4 regions of the Micromonospora sp. NPDC005172 genome follow, and region 4 is predicted to be linked to each of the others. Evidence: riboswitches for the same ligand, from Rfam matches in the RefSeq annotation. Region 4 holds a riboswitch; each other region holds the start of a gene.

Region 1 (7,576 bases), on a different contig from region 4:
GCAGTACTTCATGGCCCGTCCGATGACCGGGTGGCGCGACTCGATCCGGGGCGAGTTCCGCTACGCACGCCCGTTCGACGACCTGTGACCACACCGCGCCTCCGCCGCCGACGTGCCGCCGACCTCGACGGGTGCGTCGCGGCGCTCGCCGAGGTTCACCGGGTCGACCGTTACCCGGTGAACTGGCCCGCCGACCCGCACCGTTGGCTACGCGAGCCGCGCCCGGCGGACGCCTGGGTCGCCGTCGACGACGCGGCGGTTGTCGGGCACGTCGCGGTGCATCGGGTGCCCAACCGGGCGGACACGCCGTCGGCTCCACCGACGGCCGAGGTGGCGCGTCTCTTCGTGGTGCCGAGCGCCCGAGGGTTGGCGCTGGGCGGTGCGCTGCTGGACCGGGTTCGCCAGTGGGCGAGCGCGCGTGGGACCGACCTGGTGCTGGAGGTGACGTCTGACGACGCCGCGGCGGTGGCCCTCTACGAGCGCACCGGGTGGCGGTACACCGGGAGCAGCACCGCGCCGTGGACAGCACCGGACGGCAGCGCGGTGTCGCTGCGTCACTACACGCTGTCCTGTGACGCCGTGCCGGCCATCGCCGCGAGCCGACGGGCGAGCAGGGCTGCCGCGTCGCGCAACTCCGGCGGCTCCACCACCTCCACCTCGTAACTCAGACGGGCGAGGTGCGCGGCGAGCCAGTCCAGGCGCTCCCCGCCGACGATCAGCACGCACCACCCGTCGCGGTCTTCCTCGACCCGCCCCACCTGGGGCGGCACCAGCTTGCGCACCTGGTCGACCGTCGCACGCACGCGTGCCCGGGCGAGATAGCGGTACGACGCCTCGGTCACGGCCCGCTGCACGAAGGCGACCGGGTCCGGATGCTCGCGCGTCCGGAAACGCCAGGTCGTCGCGACAGCGGCAGCCATCCGGTCCAGGCGGAACGTCCGCCAGTCGTCGCGGTCCACGTCCCAGGCCATCAGGTACCAGCGGCGACCTGTCGTGACCATCCGGACCGGCTCGACCGTCCGCTCGTGTCGCCCACCGTTGCGTGTCTCGTAGGTGAAGCGCACCCGTACGGCATCGCGGCAGGCCCGGGCCAGCGTCACCAGCACCTCGGCGTCGACTTCGGCCACCGGACCCATGAGCGTCTCCGTGGAACCGTGCACCGCCCGTACCTCGGCGCGCAACCGTGCCGGCATGACCTGGTCGAGCTTCGTGAGGGCCCGAAGGGCCGCCTCGCCCGCGCCGGCGATCGTGCCGCCCGAGGCGAGGCGCAGCGAGACCGCCGTCGCGATCGCCTCCTCGTCGTCGAGGAGCAACGGTGGCAGGCGGGTGCCCGCACCGAGCTGGTAGCCACCACCGACGCCCGGCGCCGCATGCACGGGATAGCCCAGCGCGCGCAGTCGCTGCACGTCACGGCGTACGCAACGGTCGGTGACACCGAGTTCGGCGGCGAGGTCCCGAGCCGTCCAGGATGGCCGCTGCTGGAGCAGCGCCAGCAACCGCAACACCCGCTCGGTCGTCGCCTCGACGGTCACGCACCGATCGTTACACGAATTGCGGAACGCTTCTGTCCGCTATCCACGAGAGGCTGGACCCATGACCGACCAGGATCACGAGACAGGGAGCTGACATGGCCCGCGACATCCAGATCACCCTCGACTGCGCCGACCCTGCCGCGTTGGCGGCGTTCTGGGCCGAGGCACTCGGCTACCAGGTGCAGGACCCGCCCGGGAACTTCGAGTCCTGGGAGCAGGCGCTCGACGCGATGGGGGTGCCGCCGGAGCACCGCAACGACGCGTCGGCGGTGGTCGACCCCGAGGGTTCGCGACCACGGCTGTTCTTCCAACGGGTCCCCGAGCCCAAGCAGGTCAAGAATCGCGTACACATCGATGTGCGGGCCGCACCCGGACTGGAGGGTGACGAGCGGATGGCGGCCCTGGAGAAGGAGGCCGAGCGGCTCGCCGCGCACGGCGCCACCCGGCTCAGCCGCCACGAGCCCGCTCCCCCGCTGGGTGCCGGTCACCTCGTCATGGCCGACCCGGAGGGCAACGAGTTCTGTCTCGACTGACGCCACGTCCGCGCAGGTCACTGCCGCGACCACCGGATGCCGTGCGAACATGTGTACGTGTCGCCCGGTGCCAACATCCTGCACGCCGACCTGGACGCCTTCTACGCGTCGGTCGAGCAGCGCGACGATCCACGCCTGCGCGGCCGGCCGGTGATCGTCGGCGGGGGCGTGGTCCTCGCGGCCAGCTACGAGGCGAAGGCGCGGGGCGTCCGCAGCGCGATGGGCGGCCAGCAGGCACGCCGGCTGTGTCCGGACGCGATCGTGGTGCCGCCTCGGATGTCGGCGTACACGGCGGCGAGCCGCGCGGTCTTCGAGGTCTTCCGGCAGACCACTCCGCTGGTCGAGGGGATCTCCATCGACGAGGCGTTCCTGGACGTGGGCGGCCTGCGGCGGCTGGTCGGGTCACCGGCCGACATCGCGGCGCGGCTGCGCCGGGAGGTCCGTGAACGGGTCCACCTTCCGATCACGGTGGGTGTGGCCCGCACGAAGTTCCTGGCGAAGGTGGCCAGCGGGGTGGCGAAACCAGACGGCCTGCTGGTGGTCGCACCGGACGCCGAGGCGGCGTTCCTGCACCCCCTCCCGGTCGAACGGTTGTGGGGCGTCGGCCCGGTCACCTCCGCGAAGCTGCGGGAGCACCGGATCCGTACCGTCGGCGACGTGGCCCGGCTCGGTGAGGCCGCGCTGGTGTCGCTGCTCGGGTCCGGTGCCGGTCGGCACCTGCACGCGCTGGCGCACAACCGTGACCCACGCGCGGTGCAGGTCGGTCGCCGACGCGGCTCGATGGGTGCCCAACACGCGCTGAGTCGTACCCCGCACGCCCCGGCGGAACTGGACGCCATCCTCGCCGGTCTGGTCGACCGGGTCACCCGCCGGATGCGCGCGGCCGGGCGGTCCGGTCGCACCGTGGTGCTGCGGTTGCGCTTCGGCGACTACAGCCGGGCGACCCGCTCGCACACCATCGGCAAGGCGACCGCGGACACGACGCCGCTGCTCGCCGCGGCGCGCGCGTTGCTGCGGGCGGCCCGGTTCGAGATCGACGGTCGTGGTGTCACGCTGATCGGTGTGTCGGTGGGCAACCTGGACGACAGTCCGGTCCAGCCGGAGTTGCCGTTCCACCGCGACCCGGGCGCGGAGTTGGACGCAGCGGTCGACGCGGTCCGCGACCGGTTCGGCTCGACGGCGCTCACCCGTGCGGTCCTGCTCGGCCGGGAGCCGGGTGTCGAGATGCCGCTGCTGCCGGATTGACCGATCTGCGTGCGGTGTCCACGCGCCCAGTTGCGACAGGAGACACATCACAGCAGGTCGGCGGTTTAGCCGGCAGCCGACGGGTGACCCTTGTGGGGTACAGCCTGACGAGGGGGGGCACATGTCCGACGACACCAGCAACCGATCGAGCCGCCGCGCCGAACGCCCGCACGACGTGACCGACCCGCTGCTCTGGCAGCTCGCGGTCGACGTGCTCGAGGCCCACGAGCCCGACGACGAGGGGCACTGCCGCAATCTCCAGTGCGCCGGCCAGGCCTGGCCGTGCGCGGCCCGCACGAGCGCCGAGCAGTCGGTGCGGCTGGCCCGCAGCACCCCCGACTCGGCCGAGATGACCGTCGACGGTGACGCCGCCGGCACCGGCTGGGCGACCGCGCCGGCACCGCGCTGGGGCTGGAACGGCGAGGCGGCAGCGCGCCGCGAGCCGAGGAAGGCCGCCTCGGCGGCGTGACGCGTACCGCGCGGAGACCAGCAGACGAACGAACGCTCGGCCGGTGACCCGGCCGAGCGTTCGTCTGTCGAGCGTCAGAGAGCGAGTCGCTGGCCCGGGAGGATCAGCCCCGGGTCGGCGCCGACCAGCTGCCGGTTGCGCTCGTACAGGGCCTGCCAACCGCCGGCCTGGCGGTGCCGCTCGGCGATCTCCGACAGGGTGTCGCCCGGCTTGACCACGTACGTGTCGCCGCTGGCCGCCGGGGCGGTCCGCTCGTGATTACGGGTCGCCGGCTGGTCGCCCCGCGACGACCGCTCCTTGCCGGCGGTGGACTTCGACGAGCCGGTGGACGACTTCGTCGAGGGCTTCGCGGTGGACTTGGTCGACGTCGTGGCGGAGCCGCCCGACGAGCCGCCCTTGCGGCCGCAGGTCGGCCACGCGCCGATGCCCTGCCCGTCGAGCACCTTCTCGGCGATCGCGATCTGCTCCCCGCGGCTGGCCAGGTCGGCGCGGGCGGCGTACTTCGTGCCGCCGTAGCCGGCCCAGGTGCCCTGGGAGAACTGCAACCCGCCGTAGTAGCCGTTACCGGTGTTGATCTTCCAGTTGCCGCCGGACTCGCACTGGGCGACCGCGTCCCAGTTGACGCCGGCCTGGGCCGGAGCCGCCGGGCCGAAGAGGGCGACGGCGCCGGTGACCGCGCCGACGGCCAGGGTGCCGACGGCGACGCGGCGGGTGGTGACCCGTCGATGACGGGGTGTGTACGCAGACGTCATGGTTCGTTCCTCCACGCCGGCGAGGTGAGCTGTCGGGTTCGGGCCGAGGAGCCCGGCCGCACGGTGGCGGCTTCACCCCGAGGTGACATGCACCGAGGAACGTTGGGTCCCCCGCTCCTGCCCGGGTTCTGTTTCCGACGACCGGGGGCAGGATTTGGCGTTGCCGGTCGCGGCGTCCACGGTGGTGGACCCGACCGACGGTAGGCACGGTCGGTGACGGTCGCCCACCGCTTGTGAAGTTGTTCACCGGCCCACGCGGGGCGCTCCGGCCAGCGGTTGCGGACGACGTCCACCTGTGCACCGACCATGATGGACCGTTTCCGATCAGGGTCGACGTCCACCTGCCAACCGGCCGGCGGACCCCCGGATCGGGTCCGCCGGCCGGGGGTGATCAGAGAGTGCGCGCCAGCCGGTCCGCGAGCGTACGGGTGAAGCGTGCCGGATCGGCCAGCTCACCGCCCTCGGCGAGGACCGCCAGGCCGTACAGCAGCTCGGCGGTCTCGGTCAGCGCCTCCGAGGAGTCGCCCTGCTCGTGGGCCTTGCGCAGCCCGGCGACCAGCGGGTGACCAGGATTGATCTCCAGGATCCGCTTGGTCGTGGGGACCTCGTGCCCCATCGCCCGGTACATCTTCTCCAGCGTCGGCGTGAGGTCGTGCGCGTCGCCCACCACGCAGGCCGGCGAGGTGGTCAGCCGCGACGACAGCCGGACCTCCCGGACACTGTCGGCGAGGGTCGTGCCGAGCCACTGCACCAGCGCGCCGAACTCCTGCCGCTGCTGCTCGCGCTCGGCCTCGGCCTGCTGCTTCTCCTCGTCGGTGTCGAGGTCGACCTGGCCCTTGGCGATCGAGCGCAGCGGCCGGCCGTCGTACTCGCCGACCCGCTCGATCCACACCTCGTCGACCGGGTCGGTGAGCAGCAGCACCTCGTGACCCTTGGCCCGGAACGCCTCCAGGTGCGGGGAGTTCTCGATGGTGGCCCGGGACTCGCCGGTGGCGTACCAGATGTCGGTCTGGCCGTCCTTCATCCGCGAGACGTAGCCGGCCAGGTCGGTGGGCTCCGCCGCGTCGTGGGTGGAGGCGACCGACAGGATCTCCAGCAGGGTGTCGCGGTTGTCGGTGTCGTCGATCAACCCCTCCTTGACCACCGCGCCGAACTCGGTCCAGAAGGTGCGGTAGCGCTCGGGGTGGTTGGCCTTCAGGTCCTTGACCGTGGCGAGCACCTTGCGGACCAGGCGGCGGCGGACGATCTGGATCTGCCGGTCCTGCTGGAGGATCTCGCGGGAGATGTTCAGCGACAGGTCGTGCGCGTCGACGACACCCTTGACGAAGCGCAGGTATGTCGGGACCAGCGCCTCGCAGTCGTCCATGATGAACACGCGCTTGACGTAGAGCTGGACGCCGCGGCGGCCCTGCGGGGAGAACATGTCCAGCGGGGCGTGGCTGGGCAGGAACAGCAGCGCCTCGTACTCGAAGGTGCCCTCGCCCTTCATGTGCACGACCTCGAGCGGGTCCGCCCAGTCGTGGCTGACGTGCTTGTAGAACTCGTTGTACTCGGCGGCGTCGACCTCGTCGCGGGAGCGCGCCCAGAGCGCCTTCATCGAGTTGAGGGTCTGCACCTCGCTGGTGGCCGCCTCGCCCTCGGCGCCCGGACGCTCGACGGTCATCCGGATCGGCCACGCGATGAAGTCGGAGTAGCGCTTGACGATCTCGCGGACCGTCCACTCGGCGGTGTAGTCGTGCAGGTTGTCCTCGGTGTCGACCGGCTTGAGGTGCAGGGTCACCGAGGTGCCCTGCGGCGCGTCGTCGACGGCCTCGACGGAATAGGTGCCCTCGCCGGCGGACTCCCAGCGGGTGCCGCCGGTCTCGCCGGCCTTGCGGGTCAGCAGGGTGACCCGGTCGGCGACCATGAACGCGGCGTAGAAGCCGACGCCGAACTGCCCGATCAGCTCCTGCGAGGCGCGGGCGTCGGCGGACTCGCGCAGCTGGCGCAGCAGCTCGGCGGTGCCGGACTTGGCGATGGTGCCGATCAGCCGGACCACCTCGTCGCGGTTCATCCCGATGCCGTTGTCCCGGACGGTCAGCGTGCGGGCGTCCCGGTCGACCTCGATGGCGACGTGCAGGTCGTCGGTGTCGGCGACGAGATCCTTGTCGACGAGCGTCGCCAGCCGCAGCTTGTCCAGGGCGTCGGACGCGTTCGAGATGAGTTCCCGCAGGAAGACGTCCTTGTTCGAGTAGATCGAGTGGACGACCAGTTGCAGAAGCTGACGCGCCTCGGCCTGGAACTCCAACGTCTCGGCCTGGTTGCTCACACCGTCTCCCCTTCTCGGCTCGTGCGGAGGTTCGCGCAAAGGATACGAGCCGTCACCGGCGTACACGTGTGCGCCTCCGGGTCGTATTCCCGATTCCCGTGCGCCCGGCGCGTGACCTAGCTGACTTTGCTCAACAGAAGCCAGCCGGATAGCGTTCGGTGCGACAAGCCCCGCCACGAACCTGGAGCAACCCCATGAAGATCGCTGGAAGCACCGCCCTCGTCACCGGCGCCAACCGGGGCTTCGGCCGGCACCTGGCCGCCGAACTCGTCTCCCGGGGCGCGACCGTCTACGCCGGCGCCCGCAACCCCGACAGCGTCGACCTGCCCGGCGTGACGCCGGTCCGGTTGGACATCACCGACCCCGCGTCGGTGGCCGCCGCCGCCGAGCTGGCCGGTGACGTGAACCTCCTGGTCAACAACGCCGGCATCGACAGCCGGGCGGACCTCCTCGACGGCGACCTGGACCTGATCCGGCTGGAGCTGGAGACCCACTACCTCGGCAACCTGTCGATGATCCGGTCCTTCGCCCCCGTCATCGCCGGCAACGGCGGCGGCACGGTCCTCAACGTGCTCTCCGTGCTGTCCTGGGTGAATTTCCCCCTGCACGGGGCGTACGGCGCCGCGAAGTCCGCCGAGTGGGCGATGACCAACGCGCTGCGCCTCCAGCTCGCCGAGCGGGGCGTCCGGGTCGCCGGCCTGCACGTCGGTTACATGGACACCGACATGGCCGCGACC
Region 2 (7,576 bases), on a different contig from region 4:
ACCTTGTTCCACGCCGTGTGCTGCACCCGCAGCAGGTGCGGCTGGTCGGCCAGGCGGGCCACGCCCGGCACCCCGCGCAGCAGGTGGCTGCTCGCGTCGACCTCCCGCCGGCCGTCCTCGTGCACCCGCAGGTGGTCCAGCATCAGCACGTCGGGCTGGTGTTCGCGCAGCCGGTCCAGCACCGCCGCGATCGTGCCCGGTGGCAACCAGTCGTCGCTGTCGACGAACCAGACGTACTCGCCGGTGGCCACGTCGAGGCCCGCGTTGCGGGCCAACCCCAGACCGACGTTCTCCTTCAGGTGTACGACGCGGACGGTGTCGCGCCCGACGGCGTAGGACCGCAGCATCGCGCCGCAGCCGTCCGGGGAGGCGTCGTCCACGGCGATCAGCTCGACCGCCTCCGACTCGCCCGCCGGGATGTCCGCCCGAATCGACTCGAGGCACTGGTACAGGTACGCCTCGACGCCGTAGACAGGCACGACGATGCTCAGCAGCGGCGCGTGCGTCGGCTCATTGACCACCTCGCCACCTTTGACGACGTGGGTGGCCGGCCCCGGAACCACACGTGGCCGACGATGGTGGAGTCCCTGAACACCGGCGAAGCGCAAGGTTAACAACGGCCGCCCGGTTCACCCGGGAGTGACCCGGTAGGGTGCCTCGGTGCGGTCCTGCCGGGCCGTCGCGGGCGTCGCCGTCGCGTCGTCCGACGCTGCGGGCCCAGGAGGAGACGTACGTGCTGGTGACCCTGCGGAGCGTCGGGACCCCGGCATGACGAGCACCGCCGACGCGCCGGCCGCGCCGCCCGCCCCCGCGCGGTTGCCCTCACTGACCGGGCTGCGGTGGATCGCCGCTCTGCTGGTCTTCGGGTTCCACGCCGGGACGATGCGGATCATCGCCGAGCCGGACTACAAGGCCGTCGTCGACGCCCTCTTCACCCTCGGCCTGTCCGGGGTGCAGTTCTTCTTTATCCTCAGCGGCTTCGTGCTGGTCTGGTCGGCCCGCCCGGGCGGTTCGCGGCTGACCTTCTGGCGTCGCCGCGTCGCGAAGATCTACCCGAACCACCTGGTGCTGTGGGCCGCCGCGCTGCTTGTCGCCTGGTGGTTCGCCGATCCCGTCCTGCCGGCCGTCGCCGTGGAGAATCTGCTGCTGTTGCAGGCCTGGGACCCCCGGCTGGGCTGGTTCTACAGCGTCAACACGGTGAGCTGGTCGCTGTCCTGCGAGTTCTTCTTCTATCTCTGCCTGCCGCTGGCACTGCCCCTGCTGCGCCGGGCGCGACCCGCGGTGCTCTGGACGCTTGTCGTCGCGCTGCCCCTGCTGATCCTCGCGCTCTGGCCGGCGCAGCACCTGGTGCCCGAGGCGAGCCGCTGGTGGTTCACCCAGATCTTCCCGCCGGTGCGGTCCCTGGAGTTCTGGCTGGGCGCGGTGGCGGCCGAGCTGATGCTCCGGGGTCTGTGGCGCGGACCTGGCCTGACGACCGCCACCGCGATCTTCGTGGGCACCTGGGTGGCCGCCGGGCAGTGGATCCGCGCCGAGTTGTGGACGACCCTGCTCGCCGTCGCGTACCTGCTGGTGATCACCGCCGCCGCCGACGCCGACGTGCGGAACCGGCGCTCGCCGTGGCGCTCGCGTCCGCTGGTCTGGCTCGGCGAGGTCTCCTTTGCGTTCTATCTGGTGCACGTGCTGGTGATGACCAGCGTGCTCCGGCTCAGTGGCGACTGGGGGACCGGCTTCCGGGGCTGGCAGGGGCCCGCGGTGGTGCTCGGGTTCCTGCTCGTGAACCTGGTGCTCGCCGGGTTGTTGCACCGCTACGTCGAGACGCCGATGATGCGCCGGCTCGCGCCGCGCCGTACTCGTCGAGCGCCGATCGTCCCCCACCAGCGCGCCCCGGAGACCGGAGGCGTCGACCCCGACGTCCCCGGCGAATCCGCCCGCGCGCCCGCGCAAGATCGCACTCGATCCCGGTTGTAGTGGTCTCGTGAGCCGACTGAGGCCACTACATCAACGATCGAGCACGATCTTGACGGGCGCGGTGGCACCCACCAGAGCCGGCTCTCACGCCACCATGTCCACGCTGGTCGGACGGGGTCGGCGCGGCGCGGGCCGACACGCCCGTCGCCGATGCGTCCGGGCGGTCCCGACGGTAGCGTGAGGACGTGCTCCCGGTCGCGCTCACCTGTCCCCTGTGGTGGGTGGCGCGCTGGGCGGCACGGGTGCTGACCAGCCTCGCCGTGCTGTCGCTCGCCCTGGGCGCGGCCCCGGCGCTGCTGCCGGCATCGACCGCAGCGGCCCCGCCGCCCACCATCGGGTCGCTCGCCCTCGCGGAGCCGCTCGGACCGTCGATCGCGGCCCTCACCGACCGCGCCGTCACCGACCGCGCGGCTCTCTCCGGCCGGGCCGCTGCCCAGCACGCCGGCGGGGACCCGGTCGCCGGGGCGCGGGCCGACGCCGGGCCGGCGCGGTCCGTCGACCCGCAGCCTGCGCTGAAGGATGCCTTGGCCGTCCTGCCAGGCCCGCCGGCGGCCGGCAACCAGGCCCGCACGGCCGCTGAGCCCTCGCTCCGAGCCGCCGGCCCGGCCAGCCGAGCCTCCCGAGCGCCGCCGGCCTAGCGGGTCACAGGCGGGGCGTCACGCCGTCCGGCGAGCGCCGAGTCGTATGCCAGACGCCGGTCTCTACCCGGCCACCGGACCCCCAGGCCGACCATTGGGCCCACGGGCCTGCCGTCGACCTGAGCGCCCCGCCACCGCACCTGACGACACACCGCCCGCACCCTCGCCGTGCGGCATCCCATCGCTGACGTGCTCATGCCGAGGAGCCGACCATGGAAACCGTCGTCTTCTACCAGTTCCTGACCGAGGTGCCCCAGGCCGCCGCCATCTGGTCGGCCCTGTTCCTGCTGGCGCTGACGGTCCTCGCCGTACTGGTGGCCCGCCCGGAGCGGGACTCGCCGGCGGCTGACCCGACGCCGCCGACACCCACCGCCCGAGAGCTGGCCGCCGCGGAGATCGCCGACCTGCGCCGGTACGCCGAGGAGGTGGCCGTCGCCGCCGCCCGAGCGGCGCGGACCGCCCGACGCCGTCGCGCTGACTGGCTGGTCGCTCAGGACGAGGCGCAGCAGGCGTGGACGGCGTACGACGAGGCGGACACCGCGGCCCGCCGGGTCGCCACCGCAGGGGCGTTGCCGACTCCCCGGACCCCGCACACCCCCGGCGAGTACGCGGCCCGGGAGCGCTATCTGCACCGAGCCGCGATGGCGGCGTACTGGCGCGGGGAGCTGACCATGGCGCAGCTCGGTGACGTGTTCGGGCACCGGCGTGGCTGGGACCCCCGCCGACACCCGGTGGAGCAGGAGGTGCTGCTCGTCCGGGCGATCCGTGACGCGAGGCTGGCGGAGCACCGGGGGGCCGTGCAGCGGGAGCGGTCGGCCTGGCGGGACGCGGAGGTGGCCGCCGAGTCGGCGCGCACCCTCGCCGAGGAGGCGTACGCGGCGGCAGTGCGGTCGCGGCCGGGCCCGGCGCGGTCACGGCGTACGGCGACGCGGGCGTCCCGTACGGCAGTCGTGGCGCGCTGGCGTCCGGCTCGGGCGGGTTGAGCCCGATCCGTTATGTGAGGCGCGCCACCGGCGGCGGAATCGGGCGACCGGCATCATCGGGGGCCATTGTTCCTGGCATTGCGGCGGCGTTGTCGGCGGCCTGTCCGGTTGTCGCCCACAGGTCCCGGCGGAACCGGTTGTCCCATCGAGTCACGTCAGCGGCAAGACGCGCAGAAATTGCGGGGCTAATCGATGTTTACGCAGGTGGGCGCGGCTTGGCAGAGTGCCCACCGGCCAGTACTGTCGTCCCGTCCGGTGCGGTAACCGATCGCAGGAGGCGACGCCGCGCCGACCCGCTCAATCGTGATCAACGAACCGGGGACCCACAGTAAGTCCGGGGTGAATCCGCGAGCCACGGCCCGCGGTAGGGCGATCTTCCCGCCCGAATCCGTCAGCTAACCCGGTAGGCGGTGACGGAAGGAGTTCCATCCTCGTGCAGCACCCCTCGACCCCACAGTTGTTCCCCCGCCTCCACGGCGTCGCGGTGTCCCCGCTCATCCGCCTCGTGACGGTGAGCTGACCCCCAGGGTCACCGCCCTTCCCGCCCGGCCGTGCCGGGCGTTCCCCTGAGCGGTCCACCATCCGCGGGCCACGGCCCGCGCGTTGGCGCCTGCCCGGATACCGGCCGAGCCCCGGTGTGCCGCTCACCCCCCGAACCGTGGAGGACCTCGTGAAGCACACCCTGAAGCGCCAGCTCCGTCGTCTTGCGACCGAGCGCCCGTACCAGATCGTCGCCGCCTCCGCCGCGGCCCTCGCCATCGCCACCACCACCGGCGCCCTGGTCGCCGGCGCCGCCGACGCCCCGGCCGGCCAGCACACGCCGACCACGGTCGCCGAGATGCGCAGTGACACCGTCGCCTCCCGTGGCGAGGTCCGGTCCGCGGCCCCGTCGCCGAGCACCGCGCCGAGCACCGCCGCCCCGGCCACCAGTGCCGCGTCGCCCGCCGCGAAGGCCACGAGCAACCCGGACCTCACCCGTAAGCCGACGCAGCCGAAGCCGCCCGCGACCAAGGTGCTCGACTACGACTACGAGGCGCAGAACACGTACTACAACTGCGGCCCGGCGGCCACCCGCAACGCCCTGAGCGCCAGCGGCATCGACCGTACGCAGGAGGAGTTGGGTGCCGAGCTGGGCACCACCGAGATGGGCACCAACTCGGCTGAGGACACCACCCGGGTGCTCAACGCCGAGGTGAAGGGCTCCCCGTACCGCACCCGCATGTTCGAGGGCGCGCCCAGCCCGGCCCAGATCGACCGCCTTGCGGCCGACGTCGTCAGGGCCATCACCGACGGCCGGGGCGTGGTGGCCAACGTCGTCGGCGACGCCACCGACACCGACGGCGGTTGGCACTCCTACGGCGGCGGGCACTACATCGCCGTCGTGGGCTACAAGGACAACGGCCGGACCGTGCGGATCGCCGACTCGGCGAACCCGGCCGACCCGGCGTACTGGGTCACCACGATCGACCTGGCCAACTGGATCACCAGCCGGGGCTACTCCGCCTGATCCAGGCGGACACCCCACGACGCCGCGGGCGCCGCGTCCCCACGAGGGGCCGGCGCCCGCGGCGTCTTCGTTGCCGGGCGGCGACCGCCGCTGAACGGCTCTCGTACCGGGCGGCGAACCGTGGGAGACTGCGGCCGTGGCGGAAGAACCGGGTGGTCAAGCCGGCCGTGAGCCGATCCTGTTGCTGCTGCACGGCATGGGGGCGACAGGTGACGTGTGGCTGCCCTGGGCACCACTTCTGGAACAGCACTGGCCCGGGCGGTGGTCGGCACCCGACCTCGCCGGCCACGGCTGGTCGGCGCCACTGCCGTCGTACTCCTTCGAGGGTTTCGCCCAGCGGGTCGCGCAGGGCCTGACCCCCGACGACCGCCTCGTCGTCCTCGGGCACTCGCTCGGTGGTGTGGTCGGCGTGGCGCTGGCGGCCCGCGCCGCCGGACTGCCGGTGGACGCGGTGGTGGGGCTGGGCATCAAGGCGGTCTGGTCACCCACGGAGCTGACCCGTGCGGCGGAGCTGGCAGCCCGTCCGGTGGGCTGGTACGCCACCCGCACCGAGGCCGCCCGCCGCTACCTGCGGGTCGCCGGTCTCGCCGGCCTCGTCGCACCGGACCACCCGATGGTGGACGCCGGCCTGCGTCAGGTCGATGGCCGCTGGCGGCTCGCGATGGACACGAGCGCGTTCGCCGTCGGCGAGCCCGACCTGGCCGGGCTGTTGGCCGCCACCGACGTGCCGGTGGTGCTGGCGCGCGGGGAGCACGACCCGATGGTCACCGACGCGCAGCTCAAGGAGTATGGGGTACCGGTCGTCACGCTGCCCGGCCTCGGGCACAACGCCCATCTGGAGGACCCGGCGGCGGTGCTGGAGCTGCTGGAGCCGTACCGCTAGGCGGGTGCGGGCGCGGGCAGTTCCCGCGCCGACGTCAGCTCCCGGCGGGCCGCGGTCAGGAAACCCTCGGCGTACGACTCGGCCGGGAAGTCGCCCAGGTAGCGGCGGCGGGTGACCCAGCGTGCGTCGGCCAGCGGGTCGGTGTCCAGCAGGGCCGTGAGTACGACGTCCACGTTGGACATGTCGCGCCGCAGCACGTAGCCCGACCCGGCCAGTGGAAAGCGCTCGGTGAACCGGTCACCCTCGTCGCCCATGTCGGTGACCGCGTACGGCTTGCCGGAGTAGAGGTAGTCCGAGATCACCCCGGAGACGTCGGAGATCAGCGCATCCGAGCGGTTGACGCACTCGGTCAGGCTCAGCTCCCGGGCCGCCGCCCCGGTGACGTGCTGCCGCCCGCTGCGCGCCCGGTCGGCGGCCAGCAGCTCGGTGAGCCGGCTCAGGTGCCGGGCCGACGTCGGGTTCTGCGCGGTGTACGGGTGCGCCCGCAGGATCACCGTCGCGCCGCGCTCCACCAGCCTCCGCAGCAGCGCCTCGGCCACCGGCAGCGAGCAGTAGTCGGCGTCGGCGTGGTGCCCGGTCCAGGTCGGGGTGTAGAGCACGGTCGGGTGGGCGAGCCCTCGTGTCGGCTCCTGGCGTACCTCGATCGACTCCACCTGGGGACGGCCCACCACCACGAACTTCTCCGCCGGGATCTGCACCCCGGCCCGGGCGTACCTGTCGATCGCCGCCGGACCGGCCACGAAGATCCGGTCGAAGATCCCCGACACCGGGTTGGCGCTGGGTGCCTTGTCGCTGTCGCCGTGGTGCAGTTGCACATGGGTGAGCTGGGTGAACCGGATGCAGTGGCTGTTCTTCGCCCCGTGGTTGACGTAGAAGGCCACCCGCAGGCTCGGCACCAGCGCCTCGTCCATCGCCCGCAGGGTGGGGCAGTAGACCACCGGCGCGTCGGTGGCCGCGGCGAGCGGCGCGAGGAACTCCGGCTCGCGGACCAACACCAGGAAGGGCCGGCCGATCCGTTCGAGGTACGGCAGCCACATGGTGACCTGGTATTCCGAACCGGGTGGCGCGGAGAAGTAGAGCAGGAACTTCGGCTCGTGCCGACGCAGCGCGCGGGCCACCTGCCCACCGCCGGCGGTCGGCCGGAAGCGTCGTCGGGCCAGGTCCAGCGCGACGGCCCCGGCGCCGGCGGCCACCAGCATGCTCGCGGCGAGCGCCACGGCGGCCGGCAGGGTCAGCGCGGCGGCGACCGCCACCACCGCCAGCAGCCCCAGCAGGGCGACGCCGAGCCGGTCGGCGATCAGCGGAGTCCAGGCGCGTACCGGCAGGTTCGCCGCCCGGATCTCCAGGTTGCCCGCGGTGCGCAGCGGCCCCACCAGCAGCACCAGCCCCAGCAGGACCAGGGCCGTGGCGGCCAGCGCCGGATCGAACCCGTCGTCGAGCCGACGGGCGTAGCCGACGAGGACCGCCGCGGCGATCAGCGCGGTCTCGGCGACCAGGTCCGCGCCGGGCCGGACCCGCTGCTCGACGGCCGCCGCCGCCAGCGCGGCGACGGCCAGCGCGAGCCCCCATCCGGTGACGCCGGTGAGGGCCAGCACGA
Region 3 (7,576 bases), on a different contig from region 4:
GCGACAAGGAGGCGATCGAGCTGACGCCGACCCGGGTCATCCACACACCGCAGGTCACCCACATCCGGTACACGGTCAACGGTCGCGCCCCGCTCGTGCTCGACGACCGGGGTCGGGGCGGCGGAGCCACGGCGACCACCAACTGACCTGCGCTTCCATCGATCCCACGAGGAGTTCGCATGCCACAGCTACTACGGGTGCAGTGCTTCAACGTCTCGCGCGACGGGTTCGGAACCGGGGAGGGACAGAGCCTGGAACGGCCCTTCGGCCACGCCGACCCCGCCCCGCTGTTCTCCTGGCGTGCCGCCACCGCCAGCTTCGTCTACCGCACCGAGCCCGGCGGCACCCGCGGCCTGGACGACTACCTGACCCGCGACGCCGAGCACAACATCGGCGCGGAGATCATGGGCCGCAACAAGTTCGGCCCCCAGCGCGGGCCGTGGGAAAACCACGAATGGCAGGGGTGGTGGGGAGACAACCCGCCGTTCCACACGCCGGTCTTCGTGCTCACCCACCACGTACGGCCGTCGTTCGCCCTGTCCGACACCACGTTCCACTTCCTCGACGCCAGCCCGGCCGAGGCGCTGGCCCGGGCGAAGGAGGCAGCCGACGGCCGGGACGTACGCCTGGGTGGAGGGGTGGCGACCATCCGTGCGTTCCTCGACGCCGACCTGGTCGACACCATGCACATCGCAGTCGCGCCAGTCGACCTGCACCGGGGCGAACGGTTGTGGGAGAGCCCTGACGAGCTGCTCGACCGCTTCCACCTGGAGTCGGTGCCCAGCCCCAGCGGAGTCACCCACCTGCTGTTCTGGAGGCGGTGACGCAGACGCCGGGCTTCTAGCAGGCTGCACGTGAAGCCCGGGTAAATCGATCACCTTGAGTCACAATTCCATCACATGGAGTTGTGCACCCCTGCGTCTGGGTAACTCGGCAGTAGAAAGAAACTCACCCCTGCAGGGGAGGAACGATGACGCGGGACAAGACCACCCAGGACAGGACCACCAGGCCCAAGACCATCAGGGACAACAAGGCCGCGATGATCGGGCTTGTCGGCGTGGTCGCTGCTGCTGCCATCGGGGCACTGATCGCCGGAGTCTTCGCCCTGTTCGAGTCGGACAAGGGCAGCGGGGACACGGTCAACAACAGCCCGTGCGGCGTGATCAAGGGCAGTCAGATCAACTGCAACAATCCGCAGGGTGAGCCGCTACCCACGACGAATCAGGCTCCCACCGGAACCGGGCCGTGGCCGTTTCGGACCGTCAACACCTGGGGTGAGAGCGGCGTCGACATGGGAGCGGTCGTGCGCCCCTGCAAGGAACAGGACTGCGGTTGCGACCCTACGGTCAAGTGCCGGCTGGGCGTGGCGAAGGGCAATACCACCGTGTACGCCCGATGCCTGGCTCACTCCGACTTCACCGGGGTGCCGGGCGAGGTTCAGGACACGGTCTGGTTCAAGATTGCCTGGCCCAACAACAAGCTGAAGGCGACCCAGGTGTTCGCCCCCACCGCTCACGACCAGTACTCCGGATGGGTGAAGGGCTCGACGCTGGAGCCCGAGGGGCACAACGGCAACATCCCCGTGTGCCCCGCCGAGCCGCGTGTCGAGCCCTTCAACTGACCGGACGATCTCAGCACGGTCCAGAACGACGGAAGCCCTGGCGGGACATGTGTCCTGATCAGGGCTTCCGTGCGTGGAGCGGGTGACGGGAATCGAACCCGCACTGTCAGCTTGGGAAGCTGATGTTCTGCCATTGAACTACACCCGCGAGCGGCACCACTGTACCCGAGTCGTCGCGCCCGTGCACCTAGCCACCCCCGCGCGCCAGCTGACCACGCCCACCGCGAAGAAGTTTCCAGACGGCAACATATGGCCGTTCTCAAATGCATCGATGGGTTGTAACGTCTGCCACACATTGCCAGCCATGGCGTGACACACCCCCTGCCGCGCCGCCAGAGAGAGGTGGGCCCATGGGACTCCGTCCCAACCTGCTGACCCGGCGTGTCGCCGGTGTCGCGTTGACGACCCTCGCGCTGCTGCTCAGCACCGCTGCGGTGGGCGTCGTTCCGGCTGCTTCGGCCTCCTCCGCAGCGCCGGGCGGCGCCTGTTCGGGGCCGGCCGGCAGCCAGGCCAATGCCCGGGCGAAGCCCGGCGCCGCAGCCCTGCACGAGCCGAACGAGCTGACCGCCAAGCAGGTCCGCGAGCGGGACGCCGACCTTGCGGCGGCATTGCGTGAACGGGCCAACTACCGGGCCGGCGCCGGCGCGACGACGCTGGCCACCGTCACCATCCCGGTGGTGGTGCACGTGATCCAGGAGAACAGCACCCGGGCCGGCGGCAACATCCCGGACTCGCTGATCACCTCGCAGATCAGCGTGCTCAACCAGGCCTACGCGGGCGGGACCGGCGGCGCGACCACCGCTTTCGCGTTCCGGCTCGACAAGATCAATCGGGTGACGAACACGTCCTGGTACCCGATCGTCGACGGCTCGTCCGCCGAGCGGTCGATGAAGTCGTCGCTGCGGGTCGGCGGCAAGAACACGCTCAACATCTACCTCGGTGAGCTGAGCGACGACCTTCTGGGCTGGGCGACCTTCCCGCAGCGCAACCTGAGCAGCATGGACGGCGTGGTCGTGCTGAACGAGTCACTGCCGGGCGGCACCGCCACCAACTACAACCAGGGCGACACCGGCACCCACGAGATCGGCCACTGGCTGAACCTCTACCACACCTTCCAGGGTGGCTGCGGCGGCTCCGGCGACGGCGTCAGCGACACCCCGGCCGAGGCGTCGCCGGCGTACCAGTGCCCGACCGGGCGGAACACCTGCTCGGCGACCGGCCTGGACCCGATCACCAACTTCATGGACTACACCTACGACTCGTGCATGTACCAGTTCACGACGGGGCAGGCGAGCCGCATGCTGACCGCGTGGAACGCGTACCGCGCGGCGTAGCACCCCGCACGTACATCCGGTGCCGGCTCCCTCGTGACGGAGCCGGCACCGGCGTCTTTCCGAGGAACAGGCCGTGGTCAGGCGGCCGTGTACTGGACGTCACGGCTGCGGCGGGTCGGGCGCGTCTGCGGTACGGCCGGAGCCGCGACCGCCGCCGGCGGGCTCTGCGGATCGAGCCAGACCTGGACGGCCGGATGACCGACCGCGATGCCCAGGCCGTGCTGCTCACGGCGGGTCAGCATCGCCACGTCGACGGTGAACTCGAACAGCCGCCAGTCGACCCGTGGCTCCGCCCGGGCGCTCTGCGCCAGCCGGGCCACCCGGACCGGATCGGTGACCGGTCGGGCGCGGCCCGCCACGTACGCCTCGTCGTCGCTCTCCTCCGGCGGGAACGAGTGCAGCGCGTAGCGCCCGTCCCGTTCGAGGTCGCGGCGCTTCGGCGAGTCGATGATGAAGCAGAACAGACCCTCGTCGGTGATGACCGGGGAGACCGGGTGGACCCGGGGCCCACCGTCGGCGCGGACCGTGGCCAGGTAGCCGAAGCCCGGCCCGTACTGCTGCAGGAGAACGCGAATCCCATCGGCGAGGCGGGGCTCGTCGGCGGCGAAATCGGACCAGGAAGCCATGCGGGCATTCTATCGAACAAATGTACGAGGAGCGACCTCGACACGCTGGTCACCGCCCACCTCGCTAAGGTGGTCCGATGCTGCTCTCCGACCGCGACCTGGTCTCCGAGATCAAGGCCGGCACGCTGGGCCTGGAGCCGTTCGAGCCCACCCTGGTCCAACCCTCCAGCATCGACGTACGACTCGATCGGCTGTTCCGGGTCTTCAACAACCATCTCTACACCCACATCGACCCGGCCATGCAGCAGGACGACCTGACCTCGGTGGTCGAGGTGCCCGACGGCGAGCCGTTCGTGCTGCACCCGGGAGAGTTCGTGCTCGCCTCGACACTGGAGGTGATCTCGCTCGGCGACCAGCTCGCCGGCCGGCTGGAGGGTAAGTCCAGCTTGGGCCGCCTCGGCCTGCTCACCCACTCCACCGCCGGGTTCATCGACCCGGGCTTCTCCGGGCACGTGACGCTGGAGCTGTCCAACGTGGCGAACCTGCCGATCACCCTCTGGCCGGGCATGAAGATCGGCCAGCTCTGCATCTTCCGGCTGTCCTCGCCGGCCGAGCACCCGTACGGCTCGGTGGTCTACGGGTCGCGTTACCAGGGTCAGCGGGGGCCGACGCCGAGTCGTTCCTGGCAGAACTGGCGCGCCTGGCCGACGAGGTAGGAGACGACGAGGGCCCGCCGCGAGCGGATCGCGACGGGCCCCGACCGCGTCCCGCGTTTCTCAGCCGGGACGGCCGTAGCTGTGGATGGGCCCGTCGTCGGCCTTCTTCATCTTGACGGGCACCCCGGCCTGCGAGGCGTGCACCACCCAGCCGTTGCCGACGTACATGCCGACGTGGTGGATGTCGCTGTAGTAGAAGACGAGGTCACCGGGGCGCAGGTCGCCCTTGCTGACGTTCCTGGTCACCCGGCTCTGCGCGGCGGCGTTGTGCGGCAGCGACACACCGGCCTTCGCCCAGGCGGCCAGCATCAGCCCGGAGCAGTCGTACGACTCCGGCCCCTCGGCGCCCCACACGTACGGCTTGCCGATCTGGGCGCAGGCGAACTTCACCGCGATGCCGGCAGCGCCACCCGGATAGCTGGCCGGGCAGGGCGCCGGACGCAGCGGACCGCCGCCGCCGTTGCCGTACACCTTGAGGCGCTGCTTCTGCAGCCGGTCGATCTCCTCGTTGATCTGCTTCTTCTTCGCCGCCAACTGCGCCTCGGTCCGGGTCAGCTGGGCGACCATCTCGTCCAGCGGCGCCTTCTGCCGGGCCAGCTCGTCGCGGAGATCGGCGACCTGCCGGACGTCCTGCTGCTGGTTGTGGGCGAACCGGTCGAGCATCTCGAGTTGCCCGACCACCTCACTCGGCGAGCGGCTGCCGAGCATCGTGTTGACGGTCGACAGGTTCTGGCCCATGTACGCCCGTACGGCCAGCGCGCTCACCTTGTTCATCGCGGCGTCGACCTGGCGCTCCAGGGGCGCGATGCGAGCGGCGAGCGTGTCGGCCTGCTTGCGCTTGAGGGCCAGGTCGGCTCGGGTGGCGTTGTGCCGCTCGATGATCGGTTCGAGCTTGTTCCAGTCGGCGTCGATCTGCCGTTCGATCTCGGCGACGGACGGGTCGGCCTGGGCCACCGTGGCGCTGCCCGTCAGGACGACGGCGACGCCGACCAGGGCGGCGAGTGCGGTGGTGAAGCGGGACCAGCGTGGGCGCGGCGCGATCGACGTCGGGTCGGCCGGAGCCGACCGCTCGGACGACGGCCGCGGGGCATCAAGGGCCACCGGGTTCCGTACTCCTTCTTCCTGACCGCCTACCGGGTTAGCTGACGGGTTCGGGCGGGAAGTGGGCGCCCTACCGCAGTGGCTGCGGATTCACCCCAGGGAAACGTGGGTCCCCGGCTCGCTCGGAAGCGACTCGGCGGTGTCGGTCCGTCACCGCCCGGGATGGGCAGACCTGCTACCGGGCCGACAAATGACCAGAGTAGAGACGGCCGTTACCGATCCGCAACCCACGCGTCCGTGACACTCCGTACCGATTGGAGCGAGCCGCCGAGCGTTGGTGAAGGTTTCTTTCTGCATGTTTTGAAACATGGAAAGGTATTGACGCGGACTCCCGTACGGCGCGAAGGTGACCGCACTGACACCAGTTCACATGTAGGGGGTTCGATGAAGCGTCCGACCCTGCTCGCCGTCGCGGTCCTCACCGCCACAGCGGCCGTACCACTGCACACCGGCCCCGCCTCCGCCGCGCCCGCCGCCGACCGCCAGCAGCAGTACGCTGCCGCGGCGACCGAGTACGGCGTCCCGATCGACGTGCTGCTCGGCGTCTCCTACCTGGAGTCCCGCTGGGACAGCAACGCCGGTACGCCGAGCACCAGCGGCGGCTACGGCCCGATGCACCTGACCGATGCCCGGCACGTGACCGCTCTGCCCCGACGCGGCCACCATGACGCCCCGGGGGAGGACCCGCGTGGCGACGACTCCCGCAACGCTCTCACGCCCGCCCCGGCCGCCGACCCCGCGCCGCCCACCGCCGCCCTGCAGACCGTGGACGCCGCCGCCACGCTGACCGGGGCCACGACCGAGGCGCTGCGCACCGACGCGACGACGAACATCCGGGGCGGGGCGGCGCTGCTGGCCGCGTACCAACGGGAGGTGGGCGCGCCCGTCGGCGCCGGCACCGACCCGGCCACCTGGTACGGCGCGGTGGCCCACTACGCCGGCGCGGACAGCGCCGATGCCGCGGCGGCCTTCGCCGACGAGGTCTTCACCACGATCGGCACCGGCCAGACCCGAGTGACCGACGACGGCCAGCGGGTCACGCTGCCGGCCCGCGCCGTACGACCCGAGCGATCCTGGCTGGACCGGCTGGGCCTGCGGCGACTCGCTCGCCCGGACGGACTGGAATGCCCCCCCACGGTGTCCTGTGAGTGGATCCCCGCCCCCTACGCGGCGTTCGGCGACGGCGACTACGGCAACCACGATCTCTCCGACCGGCCCGCCCGGCAGAAGATCGAGTACATCGTCATCCACGACACCGAGGCGAGTTGGGCGACCACGCTCCAACTCGTCCAGGACCCGACCTACGTGAGCTGGCACTACTCGCTTCGCTCGGTGGACGGGCACATCGCCCAGCACGTCCGGACCAAGGACGTCGCCTGGCACGCCGGCAACTGGTACGTCAACGCCAAGTCGATCGGGCTGGAACACGAGGGCTTCGCCGCGCAGGGCACCTGGTACACCGAGGCGATGTACCGGACCTCGGCGAAGCTCGTCCGGCACCTCGCGCTGCGGCTGGGCATCCCGCTGGACCGCCAGCACATCATCGGCCACGACAACGTGCCCGGCACCACCGCGGCGACCGTGCGGGGGATGCACTGGGACCCGGGGCCCTACTGGGACTGGACGCACTACCTCGACCTGCTGCACGCGCCACGGCTGGACACCGGCACCCCGGCCACCGGGCTGGTCCGGATCGACCCCGACTACGCGACCAACCAGCCGGCGTTCACCGGCTGCGTCACCCCGGGGACGCCGTGCGCGCCGCGCGGCTCCTCGTCGGTGATCCTGCACACCGCGCCGTCCGCGGACGCGCCGCTGGTCAACGACATCGCGCTGCGTCCCGACGGCACCCCGGACACGATGGACGTGTCGGACCACGGTGCCCGCGCCTCCGCCGGCCAGACGTACGCGCTGGCCGGTCGGCAGGGCGACTGGACGGCCATCTGGTACCTCGGACAGCGGGCCTGGTTTCACAACCCGACATCCGCGCCGACCGCCGCCTGGACCGTCGGGATGGTGGTCACCCCGAAGCCCGGCCGGGCGACGATCGGAGTGTACGGGCGGGCGTACCCGGAGCAGGCGGCCTACCCGGCCGGCGTGCCCTACCAGACGATCTCGCCACTGCAGTACACCCTCGCCGCCGGTCAGCGGTACGCCGTCGGCACCGTGCTGCAGAGCGAGTACTACCGGGCCAGCACGTTCGACGGTTCGTCCCCCGGCGACTGGACGGTGATCCGG
Region 4 (7,576 bases):
GCCGGGGCATGCGTGACATCGTGGCGACCATCCAGCGTGAGCAGGACGAGGCGATCCGGTCTCCCGGCTCCGGTGTGACGATCGTCGCGGGCGGCCCGGGCACCGGCAAGACGGCGGTCGCCCTGCACCGGGCGGCCTTCCTGCTCTACTCCGACCGCAGCCGGTACGCCGGCGGCGGCATCCTGGTGGTCGGGCCGTCGACCGTCTTCGTCGAGTACATCGCCTCGGTGCTGCCGTCGCTCGGCGAGGAAACGGCGACCCTGCACTCGCTGGGCACCCTGTTCCCGGAGATGACGGCCACCCGCACCGATCCGCCCGAGGTGGCGGCCGTGAAGGGCTCGCTGCGGATGCGCCGGGTCCTGGAGCGGGCGGCCCGCGACGCCGCGCCGGGAGCGCCGGCCGAGCTGCGGCTGCTCTACCGGGGAGGGCTGCTGCGGCTGGACCGCCGGGAGCTGGACGCCATCCGGGACCGTGCGCTGCACCGGGGCGCCCGGCGCAACGAGGCCCGTCGCGCCGGCTTCGACGGCGTCTTCGCCGCGCTGTGGGCGCAGGCACGTCGGCTGAACATCGGCCGGCTGCCCGAGCAGCGGGCCTTCGAGGGCGAGATCGCCGAGCGGCCGGAGTTCCGGGAGTTCCTCAAGGCGTGGTGGCCCCGCCTGCACCCCCGACACGTTCTCGGCTGGCTGGCCCGACCGGATCGGCTGCGCCGGTACGCCGGCGGGATCCTCTCCGGCGCGGAGATCCGGCTGCTCGGCACGGCGTACCAGAGTCTGGAGACCGCGGGCCTGACCATCGCGGACGTGGCGCTGCTCGACGAACTGGACGCGCTGCTCGGTAAGCCGGCGAAGCCGGCGCGGGCCCGGCGCGACCCGTTCCTGCTCGCGGGCGGCGTCCGTGAGCTGAGCACCGCCGCCGACCGCCAGCAGGCGGCGCGGGCGGCGGCCCGGGAGCGGCCGGAGGACTACCGCGAGTACGCACACGTGGTGGTCGACGAGGCGCAGGACGTCTCGCCCATGCAGTGGCGGATGATCGGCCGGCGGGGACGCCTGGCCTCGTGGACGGTGGTGGGCGATCCGGCGCAGACCGCGTGGACCGGCGACCCCGAGGAGTTGACCCGGGCCCGCGACCAGGCGCTGGGCCGGCGCCCGCGCCACGAGTTCACGCTCACCACCAACTACCGCAACTCGGCGGAGATCTTCGCGGTGGCCGCGGCGGAGATCCGTCGGCTCTATCCGGACCTGTCCCTGCCGAACGCCGTCCGCTCCACCGGGGTCGACCCGGTCGAGCTGGTGGTGCCGCCCGCCGGGCTCGAGGCCGCGGTGGTGGAGGCGGCCACCGGCCTGCTGGCCGAGGTCGACGGCACGGTCGGCGTGATCACGCCGGTCACCCGCCGCGACGAGGTCGCCGGTTGGCTCGGCGCGCTCGCCGCGACGCGCCTCCAGGTGGTGACCAGCCTGGAGGCCAAGGGCATGGAGTACGACGGAGTCGTGCTGGTCGCCCCGAGCGAGATCCGGGCCGATCCGGGCTCCGGCGTGCGCACGCTCTACGTGGCGCTCTCCCGTGCCACCCAGCGGCTCACCACCGTCGACCCGACCGCCTGAGTGTCGCGTTGGCGGTGTCCGTGGGCGGGCCCGTCCTTACACTTGCACACATAGCGATGTGAGCATACATTTGACCCGGTCCCGGGCGGCGTCGGAGGGTGGGTTTCGTGGGAGCAGGTCATGACCACCACCACGGGTCGGTCGCCAACGCCGCCCACCAGCATCGGGGACGGCTCTGGGCCGCCTTCGGACTGCTCGCCGCCCTGATGGTGGTCGAGGCGGTCGCCGCCTTCCACACCGGCTCACTGGCCCTGCTCTCCGACGCCGGGCACATGTTCACCGACGTGCTCGGCATCGGGATGGCGCTCGCCGCCATCACCGCCACCCGACGGGCCACCGGCGATCCGCAACGCACGTTCGGGCTCTACCGCCTCGAAGTGCTCGCCGCCCTGGCCAACGCCGTCCTGCTCTCCGGCGTCGCGGTCTACGTGGTGATCGAGGCGATCGGCCGGTTCGGGAACCCGCACGAGGTGCTGAGCGGCCCGATGCTCGTGGTGGCCGTCCTCGGACTGCTCGCGAACGTGATCGCGTTCGCGCTGCTGCGCACCGGCGCGCGGGAGAGCATCAACCTGCAGGGCGCCTATCTGGAGGTGCTGGGCGACCTGCTCGGCTCCATCGGCGTGATCGGTGCGGCCCTGCTCATCGCGGTCACCGACTGGTGGTGGGCCGATCCGCTGGTCGCGGTCGCCATCGGGGTGTTCATCCTGCCGCGCACCTGGCGGCTCGGGCGCGCCGCCGTCCGCATCCTGGTGCAGGCCGCCCCGGAACACCTCCAGGTCACCGCCGTGCACGACCGACTGGCCGCGGTGCCCGGTGTGGTCGAGGTGCACGACCTGCACGTCTGGACGCTCACCTCCGGCATGGAGGTGGCCTCCGCGCACCTGACCATGGCACCGGGCGCGGAGGTCGGCGCGGTGCTCACCGCGGCGCGTACCGCCCTGCGGGACGACTTCCGCATCGAGCACGCCACGTTGCAGATCGAGCCCGGGGCCGCCCCGGGCGTCTGCGGCTCCGTCGAGTGGTGAGGTCGTCCACGGTCAGCCACGACAGGGCAGCGCCGGGGTCACCGCCCCGCGCGAGGCAGGGACGGTGACCCCGGCGATGCCGCCCCACCAAGGAGGCGGTGGCACGGTCAGGAACGCGTACCGACAGCGGCGGCGAAGATGTGCAGGGTGGGGGTCCCCGCCTGCACGGGAGCGACGCCCGCGACCGGCAACGTCACCCGGGCGACGGTCTTGCCCGAAGCCAACGGCACGGTGACACCGAACACCGCGCTCGGGCTGTCGTACCGCGTGTTGCCCTGCCGGTTCTGGTAGGCGGCAACGGCCACCAACGTGGTGGGCGCGGCGGGCGTCGCGGTCACGAACCAGTCCGGCGACGTCAGGGTGAACGCCTGCGTCGTGCCGTCGGTGTACGTGATCGTGCCGGTGCCGGTGCCCTGGCCGTGAGCCGCCGAGAAGAGGAACGCGAGGGTGTTACCGGAACCGGACACCGTGACGGTCTGGCCGGTGGCGATGACGTTGTCCAGCTGGCCGGTACCGGCGCTCGACGGCCACGTGAGCTTGACACCGTTGAGGGTGACAGTCGCACCGCGGACCAGCTTGGCAGTCGCCAGAGCCTCGGCGGAGAAGCTCGCGCCCCCGCCGTCGAAGTCCGCCGGATTGGTGTTGGCGTCGGCGGAGACCGCCACGTTGTTGACCGCCTGGGCCAGGGTGAGCGGCGTCGGAACCGGTGCGCCGGCACCGAACAGGGTGAGCGGGATGGCGTTCGCCATCGCCTCCATACCCAGGTCGTTGGGGTGCAGGTGGTCGCCCGAGTCCATGTCCGACCGGAACTTCGTCGGTGCGGACGGGTCGTGGGTGGCGGCGTCGAAGTCGACGTACGCGTCGCAACCGGAACCCGAGCTACGGACGAAGGTGTTGTATTCGCTGCGTGCGGTCTCGTGGGACGCGGACCAGGCCCAGTGCCCGTTGAACGGGGTGAGGGTGGCGCAGTAGAAGGCGATGCCGGCGCCGTGGGCCTTGGCGATGAGCTGCCGGAGTCCGTTGATCAGTTGCGTGCCGGTCGGCTCCCGGCCGCTGGCCAGGTCATTGATCGGGTTGTCCGCGAAGATCACGGACCGTACCCCGGACCGGCCGAGAACGTCCCGGTCGAAGCGGTCCAGCGCGCTCGGCCCGGTCCCGACACCCAGGAGCTGGTTGCCCGCGATGCCCTCGTTGAGCACCCCCACCGTGCGGCCGGACGCGTTGAGGCGGGCCGCCAGCAGGTTCGGGTACCGGTGGTTGGTGTTGTAGGACGAGCTGTGCCCCTCGGTGATCGACGCGCCCAGGGTGACCACCGCGCCCGTCGCGGCACTGTTGATCACCTCCAGGTCGGAGACGATGAAGTAGCTGGAGAACTGCTGGATCACCGACAGCGACTGGGCGCCGACGACGTTGCCGTTGGCCATGTACTGGTCGGAGAAGGCGAACTGCTTGCTGGAGACGTTCTCGGCCCTGGTGGGCGCGTAGAAGCTGATCGCCACGTCGGACTCGGCGAGCACCTGGAAGGACACCGGGTCGCTGACCGCCTCGCCGCCGGCCGGGATGGTCACCGACGACTTCCCACCGAAGGTCACCGCCTTGTCGGTGGACAAAACGATCGACGAGCCGGAGGACCGACGCGCCACGTGGAAGTCCTGCAGCGTCAGCGCCTTGGTGTTGAACACGTTGGACAGCCGAAGTCGGGCCTGTGTGCCACCGATGCTCGTGCGCACGATCTGGCGGGTCGTGGTCTGCGCCGGGAAGACCCCACCGGCGTTCTCGTACGCCGTCGACCAGGTACCGGTCCACCCGTCGGCTGCGGTTGCGGTTGTTGCCGTGGTCGTGGCGGACGCCGCCGCGCCGCTCGTACCGGGCTGAATGACGGCGGCCGCGACGAGCACGGCAACCGTCGAGACAACCAACGATCTGCGAAGCTTCACTACTAGATCCATCCTGATAAGTCGATTGGCCACTCGGCCCAAACAAAGAAACCCTATCGGCAGCGTGAGCAGTACAGGAGGTCCCCGAAACGGGACGCACGCTCCAGCACCCATGAGCCGCGAGAGGGACCTCAGGGCAGACCATCGACCGATGGTGGCGGCGGAGACACCTTCCGTCACATTGACTACAACCAGCCCCAGGGATACCGGTAAGCTCGGTCCCGGCCTCCACCCGGCGGCGCCTCCCGGCGCCGGTGGTGGCCGCCGCCTAATCGCCCGACAGGGCGAACCGGGGAACCATGTTCCTGGGGTGCATCCGCGTCAGCGGTAGGGATCTTCCGTCCCGAACCCGTCAGCTAACCCGGTCGGCGGCTGACGGAAGGACATGCGTAGTGGCACCAGCACGACCACCCGCCGCCCGACTCGCGGCCCTGATCGTCATGATGGTCACTCTCGGCATCGCGCTCCCGGTGGGCGCCGCCACCGCCGCTCCCCCCGGCGGCCTGCGGGCCGCCGCAGCGCCCGACAGCGACGAGGAGGGCGGCACACCCGCGCTGCGGGCCCAACTCGATGCGGCCAGCAAGGGCTACCTGGACGCGAAGCGCGCCCTGGACACCTCAGTCCAGCGGCAACAGCAACTCGCGGTCAAGCTGAAGACCACCGAGGCCGAGATGACCGTCCGCACCGGCAAGGTCGGCGAGATCGCCGGCGTCGCGTACCGGACCGGCCGCCTCGGCACCGTCTCGGCCCTGCTGAACAGCAACACTCCCGAGGGCTTCATGGACCGGGCGGCCGCGCTGGACGTGGTGGCCGCCAACGAGGACCGGGTGCTGCGGGACCTGCACACCATCAGGGACGAGGCGAACCGCACCCGCGTCGCCCTCGACGGCGAGATCCGTGAACAGCGCAAGCAGGTCGAGGTGATGGCCAAGCGCAAGGAGCAGGCCGAGCGGGCCCTGACCGTCGCCACCACGAAGGCGCGCACCACCGCCGCCGACACCAGCTCCAACCGCGGCACCTCCACCGCCAACGCCCAGCCCGCCCCGCGCAACTCCAACGGCTCCTGGCCGTCCGAGTCGTGCAGCATCGACGACCCCACCCCGGCCAGCGGCTGCATCACCCCCCGCACCCTGCACGCGCTCAACCAGGCCAAGGCCGCCGGCTTCACCCACTACGTCTCCTGTCACCGCTCCGGCGGCTCCGGCGAGCACCCCAAGGGCCGGGCCTGCGACTTCGCCGCGGCGAAGGGCGGGTTCGGCGGGGACGCCAGCGGTGCCGACAAGACGTACGGCAACAACCTGGCCGCGTACTTCATCCGCAACGCCGACCGGCTCGCGGTGCTGTACGTGATCTGGTACCGCCAGATCTGGCTGCCCAGCAGCGGTTGGAAGTCGTACAGCGGGGCGGGTGGCGACCCCTCCAGCGACCACACCAACCACGTACACCTGTCGGTGTACTGACCGGGACCGTCCGGGGTACGTCAGCGGGCGTACCCCGGACGTCGTCGGCGGTCGGACGACGACCGCGGGCCGGGCCGGGAGCATTCCGGTATGCCGAGAATCGCGCCCGCCACCCGCAAGGCACTGCTCACCCTGCACCTGGTCACGTCCCTCGGCTGGCTGGGGACCGACCTGGTGCTGCTCACTCTCGGCATCGCGGCACAACGCGGCGCCGATCCGAACGTGGTCTACCCGGTCGCCAGGCTCGTCGGCACCGTGCTCTTCGCGCCGCTGAGCGTGCTCGTCTGGCTCGTCGGCGTCGCCAGCGCCCTGCTCACTCCCTGGGGCCTGCTGCGCTACCGGTGGGTGCTCATCAAGCTCGTCATCACGACGGTGATGGTCGGGCTGGTGCTGTTCCTGCTCACCCCGAACCTGCGGGAGGCTGGCGCGCTGGGCGCCGCGCTACCCGCCCGGGGCCGCGCCGACCTGGTGATCGCGCCGGCGGTGTCGACCACCCTCATGATCATCGCGACGGTGCTCTCCACGTACAAGCCCTGGGGACGCCTACCCCGGCGCGGCACGGCGCAGGTGCGGCCCGCACGGGGCGCGGCGTTGGGTCAGGCGACAACCAGGAAGTAGTGGCCACGAGCCGCGTCGACGCCACTCCTTGCTGGATCGAGCGCGATCATGCCGCGTGCGTGTCCAGGACCGTGGCGAGGCGTGCCGCCAGGGCGAGGTGGGCGGCCCGGGCCTGGCGGAAGGCGTACCGGAACAGGGGTGTCGGCGCGCGCAGGGTGATGTCGACGTCGATGCGGATCAGCCCGTCCGAGTCGGCACGCAGCCGGGTGTGGTTGCGCACGGTGGTGGCCGGCCACTGGCGGGCCACGGTGACGATCTCGTCGAGTTCACTGACCAGCACGTCCGCCTGGTAGGTGGTGCGAAAGCGCAGCGGGCCGGCCGCCAGCCTGTCGTTGATCGTGTAGCTGGCGCGGGCGCCCGGACGAGGCGCCACCTCGCGGACCCGGATGATCAGGGGATGCAGCTCACCCTGACGCGTCAGGTCGCTCAACAACGCCGCCGCCTCGGCACGGGTGCAGCGGGCCTGGACGGTGTAGCTGAAGGTATCGCTGCTGAGCACACCGTCTCCCGACGTCGCTGGTCGCACGATGGTCCCGTACCCCCGCCCGGCTGGCATCGGCCGGACGGACACCGTGCGTTGTCCCGGTATCCGCGCAGCGTTCCCACCACGGTCGGCTGATGGGACGCCGTGGTCCGCGATTCCGGCAGCGGCGGGTACGTGCACGACGGGCGGGACGACTCCCGGCAGGAGGTCGTGGACGTGCCCGATGAGCGCCTGAGTCGCCACGAGCTGGACGAGGTGTACAACCTGGCGCTCGGGGCGGTGACCGAGGTGACCGACGTGGACCTCACCGGTCTGGACGAGCAGTCCTGACGGTGGTGCCGCACTCAGGCGCCGGGAAGCACCTCGCGGGTGGCGGCTCCGGCGAAGTAGGGCTCCGGCGCGCCGAAGAGACCGAGCAGGCCGGTCACCCAGAGCTGACGGTGCACGAACC

What was found. Region 4 has a riboswitch for cyclic di-AMP ahead of ABZV06_RS08020 (hypothetical protein). Riboswitches for the same ligand answer to the same signal wherever they lie in the genome.
Region 1: it holds a riboswitch for cyclic di-AMP, as region 4 does, so the genes downstream of both, ABZV06_RS05535 (transglycosylase family protein) here and ABZV06_RS08020 (hypothetical protein) in region 4, are expected to answer to the same signal.
Region 2: it holds a riboswitch for cyclic di-AMP, as region 4 does, so the genes downstream of both, ABZV06_RS04710 (C39 family peptidase) here and ABZV06_RS08020 (hypothetical protein) in region 4, are expected to answer to the same signal.
Region 3: it holds a riboswitch for cyclic di-AMP, as region 4 does, so the genes downstream of both, ABZV06_RS02035 (NlpC/P60 family protein) here and ABZV06_RS08020 (hypothetical protein) in region 4, are expected to answer to the same signal.

The regions. Positions count from the first base shown of each region.
Region 1 is NZ_JBEXIL010000005.1:130,423-137,998, forward strand. It holds gene ABZV06_RS05505 (N-acetyltransferase) at 1-88, shown strand, start outside; gene ABZV06_RS05510 (GNAT family N-acetyltransferase) at 85-663, shown strand; gene ABZV06_RS05515 (YafY family protein) at 558-1,532, opposite strand; gene ABZV06_RS05520 (VOC family protein) at 1,628-2,065, shown strand; gene dinB (DNA polymerase IV) at 2,123-3,310, shown strand; gene ABZV06_RS05530 (hypothetical protein) at 3,432-3,779, shown strand; gene ABZV06_RS05535 (transglycosylase family protein) at 3,854-4,531, opposite strand; cyclic di-AMP (ydaO/yuaA leader) riboswitch at 4,531-4,701, opposite strand; gene htpG (molecular chaperone HtpG) at 4,923-6,839, opposite strand; gene ABZV06_RS05545 (SDR family oxidoreductase) at 7,034-7,576, shown strand, end outside.
Region 2 is NZ_JBEXIL010000004.1:167,235-174,810, reverse strand. It holds gene ABZV06_RS04730 (glycosyltransferase) at 1-521, opposite strand, end outside; gene ABZV06_RS04725 (acyltransferase) at 769-1,968, shown strand; gene ABZV06_RS04720 (hypothetical protein) at 2,154-2,606, shown strand; gene ABZV06_RS04715 (hypothetical protein) at 2,819-3,589, shown strand; cyclic di-AMP (ydaO/yuaA leader) riboswitch at 3,874-4,014, shown strand; gene ABZV06_RS04710 (C39 family peptidase) at 4,248-5,096, shown strand; gene ABZV06_RS04705 (alpha/beta fold hydrolase) at 5,233-5,979, shown strand; gene ABZV06_RS04700 (CDP-glycerol glycerophosphotransferase family protein) at 5,976-7,576, opposite strand, start outside.
Region 3 is NZ_JBEXIL010000002.1:157,993-165,568, reverse strand. It holds gene ABZV06_RS02070 (dihydrofolate reductase family protein) at 1-146, shown strand, start outside; gene ABZV06_RS02065 (dihydrofolate reductase family protein) at 180-824, shown strand; gene ABZV06_RS02060 (hypothetical protein) at 971-1,621, shown strand; tRNA gene ABZV06_RS02055 (tRNA-Gly) at 1,696-1,769, opposite strand; gene ABZV06_RS02050 (zinc metalloprotease) at 1,972-2,955, shown strand; gene ABZV06_RS02045 (pyridoxamine 5'-phosphate oxidase family protein) at 3,033-3,581, opposite strand; gene dcd (dCTP deaminase) at 3,659-4,237, shown strand; gene ABZV06_RS02035 (NlpC/P60 family protein) at 4,298-5,338, opposite strand; cyclic di-AMP (ydaO/yuaA leader) riboswitch at 5,351-5,487, opposite strand; gene ABZV06_RS02030 (N-acetylmuramoyl-L-alanine amidase) at 5,723-7,576, shown strand, end outside.
Region 4 is NZ_JBEXIL010000008.1:117,434-125,009, reverse strand. It holds gene ABZV06_RS08035 (AAA family ATPase) at 1-1,601, shown strand, start outside; gene ABZV06_RS08030 (cation diffusion facilitator family transporter) at 1,709-2,626, shown strand; gene ABZV06_RS08025 (SGNH/GDSL hydrolase family protein) at 2,734-4,563, opposite strand; cyclic di-AMP (ydaO/yuaA leader) riboswitch at 4,819-4,950, shown strand; gene ABZV06_RS08020 (hypothetical protein) at 5,004-6,023, shown strand; gene ABZV06_RS08015 (hypothetical protein) at 6,114-6,641, shown strand; gene ABZV06_RS08010 (SRPBCC family protein) at 6,688-7,140, opposite strand; gene ABZV06_RS08005 (hypothetical protein) at 7,270-7,455, shown strand; gene ABZV06_RS08000 (STAS domain-containing protein) at 7,470-7,576, opposite strand, start outside.